DNA from 2 places in the Streptomyces sp. W16 genome. Region 2 is predicted to be linked to the other one. Evidence: predicted binding sites of a transcription regulator. Region 2 holds the regulator's gene; the other holds the start of a gene.

Region 1 (5,757 bases), on a different contig from region 2:
TCCCCACGAAGCAGAAGATCGTCTTCCTCACCATCGACGACGGCGAGAACAAGGACCCCGCGTTCCTGCGGATGATGAGCGACCTGAAGATCCCGTACACGGCCTTCCTCAGCAACTACCTGGTCAAGGACGACTACGGCTACTTCAAGAAGATGCAGGCCGAGGGCCACACGCTCAACAACCACACCCTCACGCACCCGTACCTGCCGGGCCTGTCCTACGCCGAGCAGAAGCGCGAGATCTGCGGCATGCAGGACATCATGAAGAAGCAGTTCGGCAAGGCCCCGACGGTCTTCCGGCCGCCCTACGGCAACTACAACCACGACACCCTCGTCGCCGCCAAGTCCTGCGGCGTCAAGTACGCACCGATCTGGGACGAGGAGGTGTACGTCGACCACTGGGAGTACCGCGAGGACGACCGGTCCCTGCACCCCGGAGACATCGTCCTGACCCACTTCCGGGGCCGTGCGGACTGGAAGGGCACGATGGTCGACGACATGCGCCGCTTCCTCGGCAAGGTCACGGCCGAGGGCTACGCGGTGGCCCGCCTGGAGGACTACCTGTGAGGGTCCGGGTACCGGTGGCCGTCGCCCTGGCGGCCACCCTCCTCACCGGCTGCGCCCAGTCCGTCGACCCCATCGAACGGCTCGGCAAGAAGGCCGCCCAGCGCGTGCACCCACACGGCCCGGCCCCCGAACAGCCGTACCGCCACTGGGGTTTGACGGCCCCCCTGGCCCCCGCGCCGAAACCGTCCCCGGGACCCCCCGCCCGCTCGGCGGGCCCGGGCCTCCCACCCGTCGTCGACCACGTCCGCACCCACGACAAGGTCGTGTTCCTGACCTACGACCACGACGCGGGCGCGCGGCCGGACCCGGGCTTCGCCGACATGGTCCGCGAACTACGCCTGCCCGTCACCGAGTTCGGCACAGCCCAGGACAGCCGCCCCGTCGCGGGCCTGCCCTACGACGCCCAGCGCACCGAGATCTGCGGCCGCCGGACCCGCCTGCTCCGGCCCCCCTACGGCACGTACGACATGACGACCCGCCGAGCCGCCGCCGACTGCGGCATCTCCGCACTGGTCCTCTGGCGGGCCTCCACGACAACCGGAACCCTCACCTACGCCCGAGGCGCCCACCGCCTCACCCCCGGCGACATCGTCCGCATCGCCCCGACCGACAGCACGGCCGGACTGCTGCGCGGCATCCAGGGACAGGGCCTGACGGTGGGCCGCCTGGAGGACTACCTCTAGGACCGGTCCCGTTGGTGTCAGTGGCCCCGGATAGCCTGCCGCGCACGTCGAACGGCGGTGAGCGGAAAGGGCCTTGCGATGGGTGGCAACGAGTGGACCTCCACCGGGCCGTACCAGAGGGATCTGCAGTCGGCGTTCCGGCAGGCGCAGGAACAGGAACTGGCCAAGGACGACCACGGGTTCCCGGGGCGGGACATCGTCGATCTGTGGGAGGACGACGGCTGGCGGGAGCACATCCTGACGGGCGGCACGTCCTCCGTGCTCGACTTCTACGCCCTCATCGACGCCGCGTCCGGGGACGACTTCGCCATGATGCGACCCCTGACCGAGGACGAGGTGCGCGACTGGGCACCGGAGGGCAGCCCCACCCGCGAGCGCTGGACCGCCGCGCTCCGCAGCGGGGCCGCGTCCTTCCCGGGCCGTGGAACAGGCCGGTGCACGATCCTCTACCGCGACGGCGAGCCGGCGGAGATCGGCTACTGGGGATGCACGGCGGACTAGGGCCTCTCGAACGCCGGTCGGCACCATCAGCCCGTCCGGCGTTTGAGGACGAGGCCGTCCAGGCCGAAGCGGGGGTCTGGGGGCGCAGCCCCCAGGGGGCGGCAACCACAGCCAACGGTCACAGAAATTCCGCCCAAGCGCCGCAGGCATTGGCACTCCGCTTGACCGAGTGCTAATCGCAGTCATAGTCTCAGACCTGGCACTCCCCCCTGGAGAGTGCCAATAGCGACGGGCAGGTCCGGCACCCGCGACGACGGATCCACCTGGTCGCCACCTCAGACAGTTAACCCCGTGAGATCTCCGAAGGGGGAGGTCGGATCGTGACGACCACCAGCTCCAAGGTTGCCATCAAGCCGCTTGAGGACCGCATTGTGGTCCAGCCGCTCGACGCCGAGCAGACCACGGCCTCTGGCCTGGTCATCCCGGACACGGCCAAGGAGAAGCCCCAGGAGGGCGTCGTCCTGGCCGTGGGCCCGGGCCGCTTCGAGAACGGCGAGCGGCTTCCGCTCGACGTGAAGACCGGCGACATCGTGCTGTACAGCAAGTACGGCGGCACCGAAGTGAAGTACAGCGGCGAGGAGTACCTCGTCCTCTCGGCTCGCGACGTGCTCGCGATCATCGAGAAGTAATTCACTTCAAGAACACTCTGTATGTGAGCTGCGCCCCTGGCCCCCGCGACCTTATGAAGCCGGGCGTCAGGGGCGTAGTTCGTTTCACCCACGTTTTCCGAGAGGGCTGAACCGCTCCCATGGCGAAGATCCTGAAGTTCGACGAGGACGCCCGTCGCGCCCTCGAGCGCGGCGTCAACAAGCTTGCCGACACGGTCAAGGTGACGATCGGCCCCAAGGGCCGCAACGTCGTCATCGACAAGAAGTTCGGCGCCCCCACCATCACCAACGACGGTGTCACCATCGCCCGCGAGGTCGAGCTCGACGACCCGTACGAGAACCTCGGTGCCCAGCTGGTGAAGGAGGTGGCGACCAAGACCAACGACATCGCGGGTGACGGCACCACCACCGCCACCGTGCTCGCCCAGGCGCTCGTACGCGAGGGCCTGCGCAACGTCGCCGCCGGTGCCTCCCCGGCCGCCCTGAAGAAGGGCATCGACGCCGCTGTCAAGGCCATCTCCGAGGAACTGCTCGCCACCGCGCGGCCCATCGACGACAAGGCCGACATCGCGGCCGTCGCCGGTCTGTCCGCGCAGGACAGCCAGGTCGGCGAGCTCATCGCCGAGGCGATGGACAAGGTCGGCAAGGACGGTGTCATCACCGTCGAGGAGTCCAACACCTTCGGTCTGGAGCTGGACTTCACCGAGGGCATGGCCTTCGACAAGGGCTACCTGTCGCCGTACTTCGTGACGGACCAGGAGCGGATGGAAGCGGTCCTCGAAGACCCGTACATCCTCATCCACCAGGGCAAGATCAGCTCCATCCAGGACCTGCTGCCGCTGCTGGAGAAGGTCATCCAGGCCAACGCCTCCAAGCCGCTGCTGATCATCGCCGAGGACGTCGAGGGCGAAGCCCTGTCGACCCTGGTCGTGAACAAGATCCGCGGCACCTTCAACGCGGTCGCGGTCAAGGCCCCCGGCTTCGGCGACCGCCGCAAGGCGATGCTCGGCGACCTCGCCACCCTCACCGGCGGTCAGGTCATCGCCGAGGAGGTCGGCCTCAAGCTCGACCAGGTCGGCCTGGACGTGCTCGGCTCCGCCCGCCGCGTGACGGTCACCAAGGACGACACGACCGTCGTCGACGGTGCCGGCGACTCCTCCGAGGTCGCGGGCCGCGTCAACCAGATCAAGGCCGAGATCGAGAACACGGACTCCGACTGGGACCGCGAGAAGCTCCAGGAGCGCCTCGCGAAGCTGGCCGGCGGCGTGTGCGTGATCAAGGTCGGCGCCGCCACCGAGGTGGAGCTGAAGGAGAAGAAGCACCGTCTGGAGGACGCCATCTCCGCGACCCGCGCCGCGGTCGAGGAGGGCATCGTCTCCGGTGGTGGCTCCGCTCTGGTCCACGCCGCCAAGGTCCTGGACGGCAACCTCGACAAGACCGGCGACGAGGCCACCGGTGTCGCGGTCGTGCGCCGCGCGGTCGTCGAGCCGCTGCGCTGGATCGCCGAGAACGCGGGCCTTGAGGGCTACGTCATCACCGCCAAGGTCGCCGACCTGGAGCCCGGCCAGGGCTTCAACGCCGCGACCGGCGAGTACGGCGACCTGGTCAAGGCCGGCGTCATCGACCCGGTCAAGGTCACCCGCTCCGCCCTGGAGAACGCCGCCTCCATCGCCTCCCTGCTCCTCACGACCGAGACCCTGGTCGTCGAGAAGAAGGAAGAGGAGGAGCCGGCCGCCGGTGGTCACGGCCACGGCCACTCCCACTGACGCGAGTCGGTGAACCCGTAACAGCAGACCGAAGGCCCGGCACCCCTCTGGGGGAGCCGGGCCTTCGTGTCACTGTCAGCGGGGCGGCTGCCGTCACTGCGGCCCGTACTTCCGCCCGGTCTTCGACGTGATCCCGCCGAGCACCGCCTGCGGAGTGATCTTCACCAGGCCCATCAGCGCCTTGTAGCGCGGGTCGGGGATCGACAGCGACTTGCCGCGTGCCAGATCCGCTAGCGCCGCCGCGACCAGCTTGTCGGCGTCCAACCACATCCAGTTCGGGATGTTGTCCGTGCCCATCCCGGCCCGCTCGTGGAACTCGGTCCGCACAAAGCCGGGCGCCAGCGCCATCAGCCGTACGCCACTGCCCGCCAGGTCCTTGGCCGCCCCCTGCGTGAACTGCACGACCCACGCCTTCGACGCGCCGTACGTCCCGCGCGGTACGAAGGCCGCCACCGACGCCACGTTGACGACACCGCCGCGCCCGCGCTCCCGCATCGCCTCGGTCGCCGCGCTGGTCAGCCGCAGCACCGCCTCGCAGTGCACCTTGAGCATCTTCAGCTCGTCGGCCATCGGTACGTCGAGATAGCGGCCCTTGTTGCCGAAGCCCGCGTTGTTGACCAGCAGGTCGACCGGGTTCTTGCGGTCCGCGAGCCGGGCGGCCACCGTCTCGATGCCCTCGTCCGTGGCGAGGTCGGCGGTCAGCACCTCCGCCTCGATGCCGTGCCGGTCGTGCAGTTCGGTCGCCTGCTCGCCGAGCCGCTCGGTGTTCCGCGCCACCAGCACGAGGTTGTGCCCGTCCGCCGCGAGCCGCCGCGCGAACGCGGCACCGATCCCCGCGGTCGATCCCGTAATCAATGCCGTTGTCATGGCGCAAGATTAGTGACCCGGGGCGACCGGGCCAGATCTCTGCACAGGCCCTCCCGATCCGTGACGAACACGTGTCGAACAAGGCGTCGAAGAGGCCGTGACGGCAGGTCAGCCCGCGTGCTCCGCGACATATTTCCGGGCCTGCGCGAGGGACTCCGGATGCAGCGCCTCGCCCGCCGGAAGCAGCCGCGGCAGCAGCGCCCGCTCGGTCGTCACGGCCCGGAACTGCAGGGCCACCGTCACGTCGTGGCCGGGCCGGTGCACGACCTCGATCGCGTCCCCCGCCTGGATCTCACCGGGCTCGATCACCCGCAGATAGGCCCCCGGCGCACCCTTTACGGTGAACCGCTTCACCCACCCCCGCTCGCCCAGATGGTCCTGGAACGTACGACACGGGATCCGCCCGCAGGTGACCTCCAGGACCACCTCGGAACCGATCCGCCAGCGCTCGCCGATCAGCGCGCCGGACACGTCGAGACCCAGGGTCGTCAGGTTCTCCCCGAAGGAGCCGTTGCCGAGCGGGCGCCCCAACTCCCGCTCCCAGTCGTCGAGATCCTCGCGCGCGACCGCGTACACCGCCTGGTCGTCGCCGCCGTGGTGGCGCAGATGACACACCGTGTCCCCGGCGAGACCGCTCCCGGCGATCCCCTTGGGACCGGGCGCGCTCACCCGGACGGGCCCGTCGGTCGGCCGCTTGTCGATCCCCGTCACGCCGTCCGGCTGGTCCGTGTACGGCACGGCCGTGGCCCGGCCCAGATTCAGCGAG
Region 2 (7,985 bases):
CCGGCCGCGGCGGCCTGCTTGCGGAGCGGCGAGGTCAGGTGGTGGACCTCGGGGTACGCGGCGGGGGCGTACGGGCCGTGCTCGCGCATGAAGCGGTTGACCAGGCCGCGGGCCGGGCGGCCGGAGAACGCGCGGGTCAACTCGGTGCGCGTGAAAAGGGGGTTGGTGAGTGCCTGCTTGTGCACGACGTTCGCCGCGGACTCGGGGGTGGCGAGGAACGCCGTGCCGAGCTGGGCCGCGCTCGCGCCCGCCGCGAGGGCGGCGGCGATCTGGCTGCCGCGCATCAGACCACCGGCGGCGACGATCGGGAGAGACACCGTCTCGCGGATCTGGGCGACCAGGGAGAGCAGGCCGATGCCGGAGCCGTCGTTCTCCGGGAGGTCGCGGTGGGTGCCCTGGTGGCCGCCTGCCTCGACGCCCTGCGCGATCACCGCGTCGGCGCCGGCCCGCTCCACGGCGAGGGCCTCCTCGGCGGTGGTGGCGGTGACGAGGGTGAAGGTCCCGGCCCGGCGCAGCGAGTCCAGCACCTCACGGGTGGGGACGCCGAAGTGGAAGGAGGCGAAGGACACCGGGTTGTCGAGCAGCACGGACAGCTTCGCGTCGTAGCCGTCCTCGCGACCGCTGTCCGGGTCGCCGAGCTCCGTGTCGTACCAGGCGGCCTCGCCGGCCAGCTGGTGGGCGTAGACGTCCACGGCGGCCTTGTCCGCGTACTCGGGCTGCGGCATGAAGAGGTTCACGCCGAAGGGGCGGGCCGTCAGGCTCCGCAGCTGCTTGATCTCCTGGTACATGCCGTCGGCGGTCTTGTACCCGGCGGCGAGGAACCCCAGCCCGCCGGCCTCGGACACGGCAGCCGCGAGGCGCGGTACGGAGACACCGCCCGCCATGGGGGCCTGCACGATCGGATGAGGGAAGAGATCGGTCAGTGCGGAGGACATGACGGCATGTTGTCACGTCCTCCGAACAAGTCCGAATCCGGCCTTCCGCCCGGCATAGGACAGGTGCATGCCCAGGCGGAGACCGATTCGACGACCGGTTCAGCGGCCGTTGAACGCGTCCTTCAGACGGGAGAACAGGCCCTGCTGCCCCGGCTGGAACGTCCCCATGGGCCGCTCCTCGCCGCGCAGCTTCGCCAGCTCCCTGAGGAGGCGTTCCTGCTCCACGTCGAGCTTGGTCGGGGTGGTGACCTCGACATGCACGATGAGGTCGCCCCGGCCGCCGCCGCGCAGATGCGTGATGCCCCGGGTGTGCAGCGGGATCGACTGGCCGGACTGGGTGCCCGGCCGGATGTCGACCTCCTCCATGCCGTCCAGCGTCTCCAACGGCACCTTCGTGCCCAGGGACGCGGCCGTCATGGGAAGCGTGACCGTGCAGTGCAGGTCGTCGCCGCGGCGCTGGAACATCGCGTGCGGCAGCTCGTGGATCTCGACGTACAGGTCACCGGCGGGGCCGCCGCCGGGGCCGACCTCGCCCTCGCCCGCGAGCTGGATCCGCGTGCCGTTGTCCACACCGGCCGGGATCTTCACCGTCAGCGTGCGCCGCGAGCGGACGCGGCCGTCACCGGCGCACTCCGGGCACGGTGTCGGCACGACGGTGCCGAAGCCCTGGCACTGCGGGCAGGGGCGGGACGTCATGACCTGGCCCAGGAAGGACCGGGTCACCTGCGACACCTCACCGCGACCGCGGCACATGTCGCACGTCTGGGCGGAGGTGCCCGGGGCCGCGCCCTCACCGTTGCAGGTGTTGCAGACGACGGCCGTGTCGACCTGGATGTCCTTCGTGGTGCCGAAGGCCGCCTCGTCCAGCTCGATTTCGAGCCGGATCATGGCGTCCTGGCCGCGGCGGGTGCGCGAGCGCGGTCCGCGCTGCGACGCCGTGCCGAAGAACGCGTCCATGATGTCCGAGAAGTTCCCGAAGCCGCCCTGACCGAAGCCGCCCGCGGCACCGCCCGCCTGCGAGAGGGGGTCGCCGCCGAGGTCGTAGACCTGCTTCTTCTGCGGGTCCGAGAGCACCTCGTAGGCGGCGTTGATCTCCTTGAACCGCTCCTGGGTCTTCGGATCCGGATTGACGTCCGGGTGCAGCTCGCGCGCGAGCCTACGGAAGGCCTTCTTGATCTCATCCTGCGACGCGTCGCGACGCACGCCGAGAACGGCGTAGTAGTCCGTGGCCACTTAGGACTCCGCCAGGATCTGTCCGACGTACCGTGCCACTGCGCGTACCGCTCCCATCGTTCCCGGGTAATCCATGCGGGTCGGTCCGACCACGCCGAGCTTGGCGACTGCCTCGCCGCCCGAACCGTAGCCGACCGACACCACCGACGTGGAGTTGAGTCCCTCGTAGGCGTTCTCATGACCGATCCGTACGGTCATGCCCGAATCCCCCGCCTCACCAAGCAACTTGAGGAGGACGACCTGCTCCTCCAGCGCTTCCAGGATGGGGCGGATGGTGAGGGGAAAGTCATGTCCGAAGCGGGTGAGATTGGCGGTGCCGCCGATCATCAGCCGCTCCTCGGTCTCCTCGACGAGAGTCTCCAGGAGGGTGGAGAGCACCGTCGCGACCGTGCCGCGGTCCTCGTTCTCGAAGGCGTCCGGCAGGTCCTGCACGAGCTGGGGTACGTCCGCGAAGCGGCGGGCCGCGATCCGGCTGTTGAGCCGCGCGCGCAGATCCGCGAGCGAGGACTCCCCGAAGGGCGCCGGGCAGTCCACCATGCGCTGCTCGACCCGCCCGGTGTCCGTGATCAGCACGAGCATCACGCGCGCGGGGGCCAGCGACAGCAGCTCCACGTGCCGGACGGTCGAGCGGGTCAGCGAGGGGTACTGCACGACGGCGACCTGCCGGGTGAGCTGCGCGAGCAGCCGTACCGTACGGCCCACGACGTCGTCGAGGTCGACGGCGCCGTCGAGGAAGTTCTGGATGGCCTTGCGCTCGGGGCCGGTCATCGGCTTGACGCCGGCGAGCTTGTCGACGAACAGCCGGTAGCCCTTGTCCGTGGGGATGCGTCCGGCGCTGGTGTGCGGCTGGGCGATGTACCCCTCGTCCTCCAGGGCCGCCATGTCGTTGCGCACGGTCGCCGGGGAGACGCCGAGGCTGTGCCGCTCGGTGAGCGCCTTGGAGCCCACCGGCTCCTCGGTGCCGACATAGTCCTGGACGATGGCGCGCAGCACCTGGAGCCTGCGTTCGCTGAGCATCGCGCACACCTCCAGTTCTGGTCGCCTTTGTCGCCGCTTGTCGCGAGCCCGCCCTTTCCTGGCACTCTGTGCGCGTGAGTGCCAGCCGTTCCCCGGCCAGTGTACGGCCGTGAGGTACACCCCGGGCAAGGCCGGTCCTGCGATGTCACGCCATAGGTGCCGTCACCGTTAGCGTCGCTGCATGACGGTGACTTGGGAAGAGGCGGGGTGGGAGCGGCTGGCCGCCGGGGTGGGCCGGTGCCGGCTGCCTGGCTGGGACTGCACGGTCGGTCTGGTCGTCGGGGAGGGTTCGGCGCTGATGATCGACGCCGGGTCGGGTCTCGCGGAGGGCGCGCGGTTGCGCGCGGAGGCGCAGGCGCTCGCCGGGCACGCTGTGACCCATCTCGCGCTCACCCACCCGCATTTCGACCATGTCTTCGGGGCGGCGGAGTTCGCGGACGCGGAGGTGTTCGGTGCGGTGGGCGTGGAGCGGGTGTTGACGGACGAGCGGGAGGCACTCCGTGGGGACGCGGTCGAGAACGGCCTCCACGCGCGCGTGGCCGACGAGGCCGTGGCCGCTCTGGCCCACCCGCGTCACCTGGCCTTTGTCGCCGTCCCGGACGAGTGGACGCTCTCCCTGGGCGGCGACCGCCAGGTCCTGCTGGTGAACGCGGGCCCGGGTCACACGTCCCACGATCTCGCGGTCGTCGTCCAAGGCGTCCCGGGCTCCCCGCCGGTCGTCTTCTGCGGCGACCTGGTCGAGGAGTCCGGCGATCCCCAGGCGGGGCCCGACGCCGTACCGTCGCACTGGCCCGCCGCCCTGGACCGGCTGCTCGGCCTGGGCGGGGAGGACGCGCTGTACGTGCCCGGTCACGGAGCGGTGGTGGACGCGGGGTTCGTGCGGGCCCAACGGGACGCGTTGGCAACGCGTTTCGGCGTGTCGCGGTGACGCCTCCTGGCCTTCTCCTATCGTCATCCGAATGCGCCAGTACTCCGCCGACCTGACCCCGCCGTGGAAGAAGCCGAAGCCCGTCCCCGAGGTCCCCGCGGAAACGGGCCTGGTGGTCGAGGAGCCGGGCACCGGTTTCTGCGGCGCGGTGATCCGCTGCGAGGCCGGCACGGTCACCCTGGAGGACCGCTTCGGCAAGCACCGGGTGTTCCCCCTGGAGCCGCGCGGCTTCCTCCTGGAGGGCAGGGTCGTGACCCTGGTCAGGCCGGTGTCGAGTCCGCTACGGCCCACTCGTACGGCATCCGGTTCGGTGGCCGTTCCCGGTGCACGCGCGCGTGTGGCCCGCGCCGGGCGGATCTACGTCGAGGGCCGGCACGACGCGGAACTCGTCGAGCGGGTGTGGGGCGACGACCTGCGCATCGAGGGTGTGGTGGTCGAGTACCTGGAGGGCGTCGACGACCTGCCGGCCATCGTGGCGGAGTTCGCCCCGGGCCCGGACGCCCGCCTCGGCATCCTGGTGGACCATCTGCTCCCCGGCACCAAGGAGTGGCGCATCGCCCAGTCCGTCACCAGTGAGCACGCCCTCGTCGTCGGCCACCCCTACATCGACATCTGGGAGGCCGTGAAACCGTCCTCCGTGGGCATCGCCGCCTGGCCCCGGATCCCGCACGGACAGGACTGGAAGACGGGGGTGTGCCGGGCGCAGGGTTGGCCGGAAAACACCGGTGCGGTGTGGCAGGCGATTCTGGCCAAGGTCCAGTCCTACAAGGACCTGGAGCCGGAACTGCTGGGGCGGGTCGAGGAGTTGATCGACTTCGTCACGGACAGCGGTGAGGCCTGACCTTCTCGTAGGTGGCGAATTCGCTGGTGTCCAGTTCGACACCGATGGGCTCCAACGGTGTGAGGCTCACTGGGCTCATCGAGGATCGCTACTCGCTGGCTCTGAAGCCGTCTCCAGCAACGCCGGGGAATCTGGTCCTGAACCGCTGCCCCGAGTGATCAGTCCACCAGGTCCCGTACCACCGCGTCCGCCAGCAACCGCCCCCGCAACGTGAGCACGGCGCTCCCCTCCTCGTACGGCCCCGCCTCCAGCAGCCCGTCCCCCAGTGCCCGGCGCGAAGCCGCGAGCCCCTCCGGGTGGAGCAGGTCCAGCGGGGCGCCCTCCCGGAGTCGTAGCTCCAGCAGGATGCGTTCCACCCGGCGGTCCTCCGCGGAGAGGATCTCCCGGCCCGCGCCCGGGGAGCGGCCGGCCGCCAGTGCCCCCGCGTACGCGCCGGGATGCTTCACGTTCCACCACCGCACTCCGCCGACGTGCGAGTGCGCTCCGGGGCCCGCGCCCCACCAGTCGGCGCCGCGCCAGTAGAGCTCGTTGTGCAGACAACGGCCGGATTTCGACGTCGCCCAGTTGGACACCTCGTACCAGTCGAAGCCCGCCGCGGACATCACCTCGTCCGCGATGAGGTACCGGTCGGCGTGCACGTCGTCGTCCGTCATCGGGACCTCGCCGCGGCGGATCCGGCGGGCCAGCTGGGTGCCCTCCTCGACGATCAGGGCGTAGGCGCTGACGTGGTCGGGGCCCGCGCCGAGGGCCGCGTCGAGCGAGGCCCGCCAGTCGTCGTCCGTCTCGCCCGGGGTGCCGTAGATCAGGTCGAGGTTGACGTGTTCGAAGCCGACCGCGCGGGCCTCGGACACGCAGGCCTCGGGGCGGCCGGGGGTGTGGGTGCGGTCCAGGACCTTCAGGACGTGCTGTTTCGCGCTCTGCATGCCGAAGGAGATCCGGTTGAAGCCGCCCTGGCGGAGGGTCGCGAGGTAGGCCGGGTCGACCGACTCCGGGTTGGCCTCCGTGGTGATCTCCGCGTCCGGGGCGAGGCCGAACTCGTCGCGGATCGCGCCCAGCATCCGTACCAGATCGCCCGCCGCCAGCAGCGTGGGCGTACCGCCGCCGACGAAGACCGTGCGGACCGGGCGCGGGTCGTCGCCGAGGACCTTGCGGGCCAGGCGGACCTCGTCGATCAGGGTGTCCGCGTAGTTGTCGCGGGAGGCCAGCACTCCGCCCGTGCCGCGCAGCTCGGTCGCCGTGTAGGTGTTGAAGTCGCAGTAGCCGCAGCGGGTCGCGCAGTACGGGACGTGCAGATAGAACCCGAGGGGGCGGTCGGCCGATCCGGCGAGCGCCTGTGCGGGCAGGGCGCCGTCGTCGGGGACGGGATCGCCGTCGGGGAGTGCGGAAGGCATGCCCTCCATTGTCCAGCACCGGCGAGGACTACTCGGCCTGCAGCACCAGCAGCGCCATGTCGTCCTCGGGCGGCCGACCGCCGAACTCGTGCACCAGCCGCTTGATCCGCTCCGCGATCAGCTCGGCGCTCAGTCCCGCGCACCCGGCGAGCGCGGTCGCCAGGCCGTCGCCGTCGTCGAACTGGACGGAGCCGGAGCGGCGCTCGGTCACCCCGTCCGTGACGCACAACAGGCTGTCGCCCGGATGCAGTTCGAAGGTCTCGCTGGTGTAGGTGACGTCCTCGATGACGCCGAGGAGGGTCTGTGGGCGGGCGGTCGTGGCGACGGAGCCGTCCGGTCCGAGGAGCAGTGGCAGCGGGTGTCCGGCGGAGGCGAGGGTGCAGCGGACGCCGCCGTCGAAGGGGACCAGCTCGCCGTAGAGGAGGGAGAGGAAGCGGGGGCCGTCGCCGACCGGGCCCGGCATGCCGCCCGCGGCGACCAGGGCGTGGGCCGCGGCGTCGGCGGCCTCGGTGGCGTCGTCGAGGAGGAGCTGGTTGAGACGGTCGAGGACGTCGGCGACGCGGTAGCCCTCGCGGGCGAGGAGGCGTAGCCAGGGGCGGGCGAGGCCGATGACCACGGCGGCCTCGGGGCCCTTGCCCTGGACGTCGCCGAGGGCGAAGCACCAGCGGCCGTCGCCGGCCGGGAACAGGTCGTAGAAGTCGCCGCTGGGGCCGCCCTTGTCGCAGGGTTCGTAGACGAGGGCGCTGTGCACGCCGGGGATCTCGGCGACGGCGCCGGGCAGCAGGCCGCGCTGGAGGACGCGGCTGATGGTGACCTGGCGGGCGTACTGGCGGGCCGCGCCGATGGCGAGCGCGACGCGGCGGCTGAGGTCCTCGACGAGGCCGGTGACCTCGTCGGGGAAGCACGGCAGCCCGGACCGTCCGATGACCAGGGTGCCGAGCGGACGGCCGCCCGCGATCAGCCGGTACGCCAGTGCCGCGCCGTGGGTGCCGTGCGGGCCGAGGGCGTCGGCGGGCCAGGGGTAGGACACGGGTCGCAGCGAGTCCTGCGGGCGGGGCGGGTGCTTCTCCAGGGCGCCGCGCAGTTCCTCGATGCGGTTCTCGCTGCCGTGCCAGACCCGGGCGAGGCGCGGTCCGGCCCCGGCGTCCTCGCTCCAGCCTCCTCCACTCTCGGCTCCGCTCGACCGGGGGGACCCCCACCGGCCCATCACCTCGTCCTCCAGCCATACGGCGCACCAGTCGGCGAGTCTCGGCACGATGAGCTGTCCGGCGAGCGCGGCGACCAAGTCCTCGTCGAGCTGTCCGGCGAGGAGGTCGGAGGCCTCGGCGAGGAAGGAGAGGGCGCCGCGGCCGAGCCAGTCCCGGTCGCGTTCGGCGCGCTGGGGTTCGGGGGCGAGGATCTCGGCGACGCGCAGACCGCGTTCCCCGGCGTACGTCTCCAACTCCTCGGCGACCGGGCTGCCTTCGGCGGGCAGGCGGGCCCAGACGGTCTTGGTGCCGGTGCGGTAGGTGACGCCCCAGGACTCGGCGAGCGTGGCGACGAGCCGCAGTCCGCGCCCGAACTCCGGTGTCTCGTACGCCGGTTCGCTGCTGTTGTCGCGCGGGGCGCGGGAGGGGTGGTGGTCGGCGACCTCCACGACG

What was found. The regulator HrcA, encoded in region 2, represses chaperone genes, less so after heat shock. The targets are predictions, from matches to a motif close to TTNGCACTCNGNNNNNCNGAGTGCNAA.
Region 1: groES (co-chaperone GroES) is a predicted target of HrcA. The motif match lies at 1,900-1,926, and genes of this name have one in related genera.

The regions. Positions count from the first base shown of each region.
Region 1 covers NZ_JAWOAI010000539.1:351-6,107, reverse strand. The annotation lists partial or broken gene R6V09_RS43075 (polysaccharide deacetylase family protein) at 1-566, shown strand, start outside; gene R6V09_RS43070 (hypothetical protein) at 563-1,249, shown strand; gene R6V09_RS43065 (hypothetical protein) at 1,328-1,750, shown strand; gene groES (co-chaperone GroES) at 2,071-2,379, shown strand; gene groL (chaperonin GroEL) at 2,499-4,124, shown strand; gene R6V09_RS43050 (SDR family NAD(P)-dependent oxidoreductase) at 4,218-4,991, opposite strand; gene R6V09_RS43045 (MOSC domain-containing protein) at 5,100-5,757, opposite strand, start outside.
Region 2 covers NZ_JAWOAI010000125.1:13,292-21,276, reverse strand. The annotation lists partial or broken gene R6V09_RS18725 (nitronate monooxygenase) at 1-935, opposite strand, end outside; gene dnaJ (molecular chaperone DnaJ) at 1,035-2,168, opposite strand; gene hrcA (heat-inducible transcriptional repressor HrcA) at 2,169-3,185, opposite strand; gene R6V09_RS18710 (MBL fold metallo-hydrolase) at 3,367-4,113, shown strand; gene R6V09_RS18705 (DUF3097 domain-containing protein) at 4,145-4,954, shown strand; gene hemW (radical SAM family heme chaperone HemW) at 5,113-6,345, opposite strand; gene R6V09_RS18695 (SpoIIE family protein phosphatase) at 6,374-7,985, opposite strand, start outside.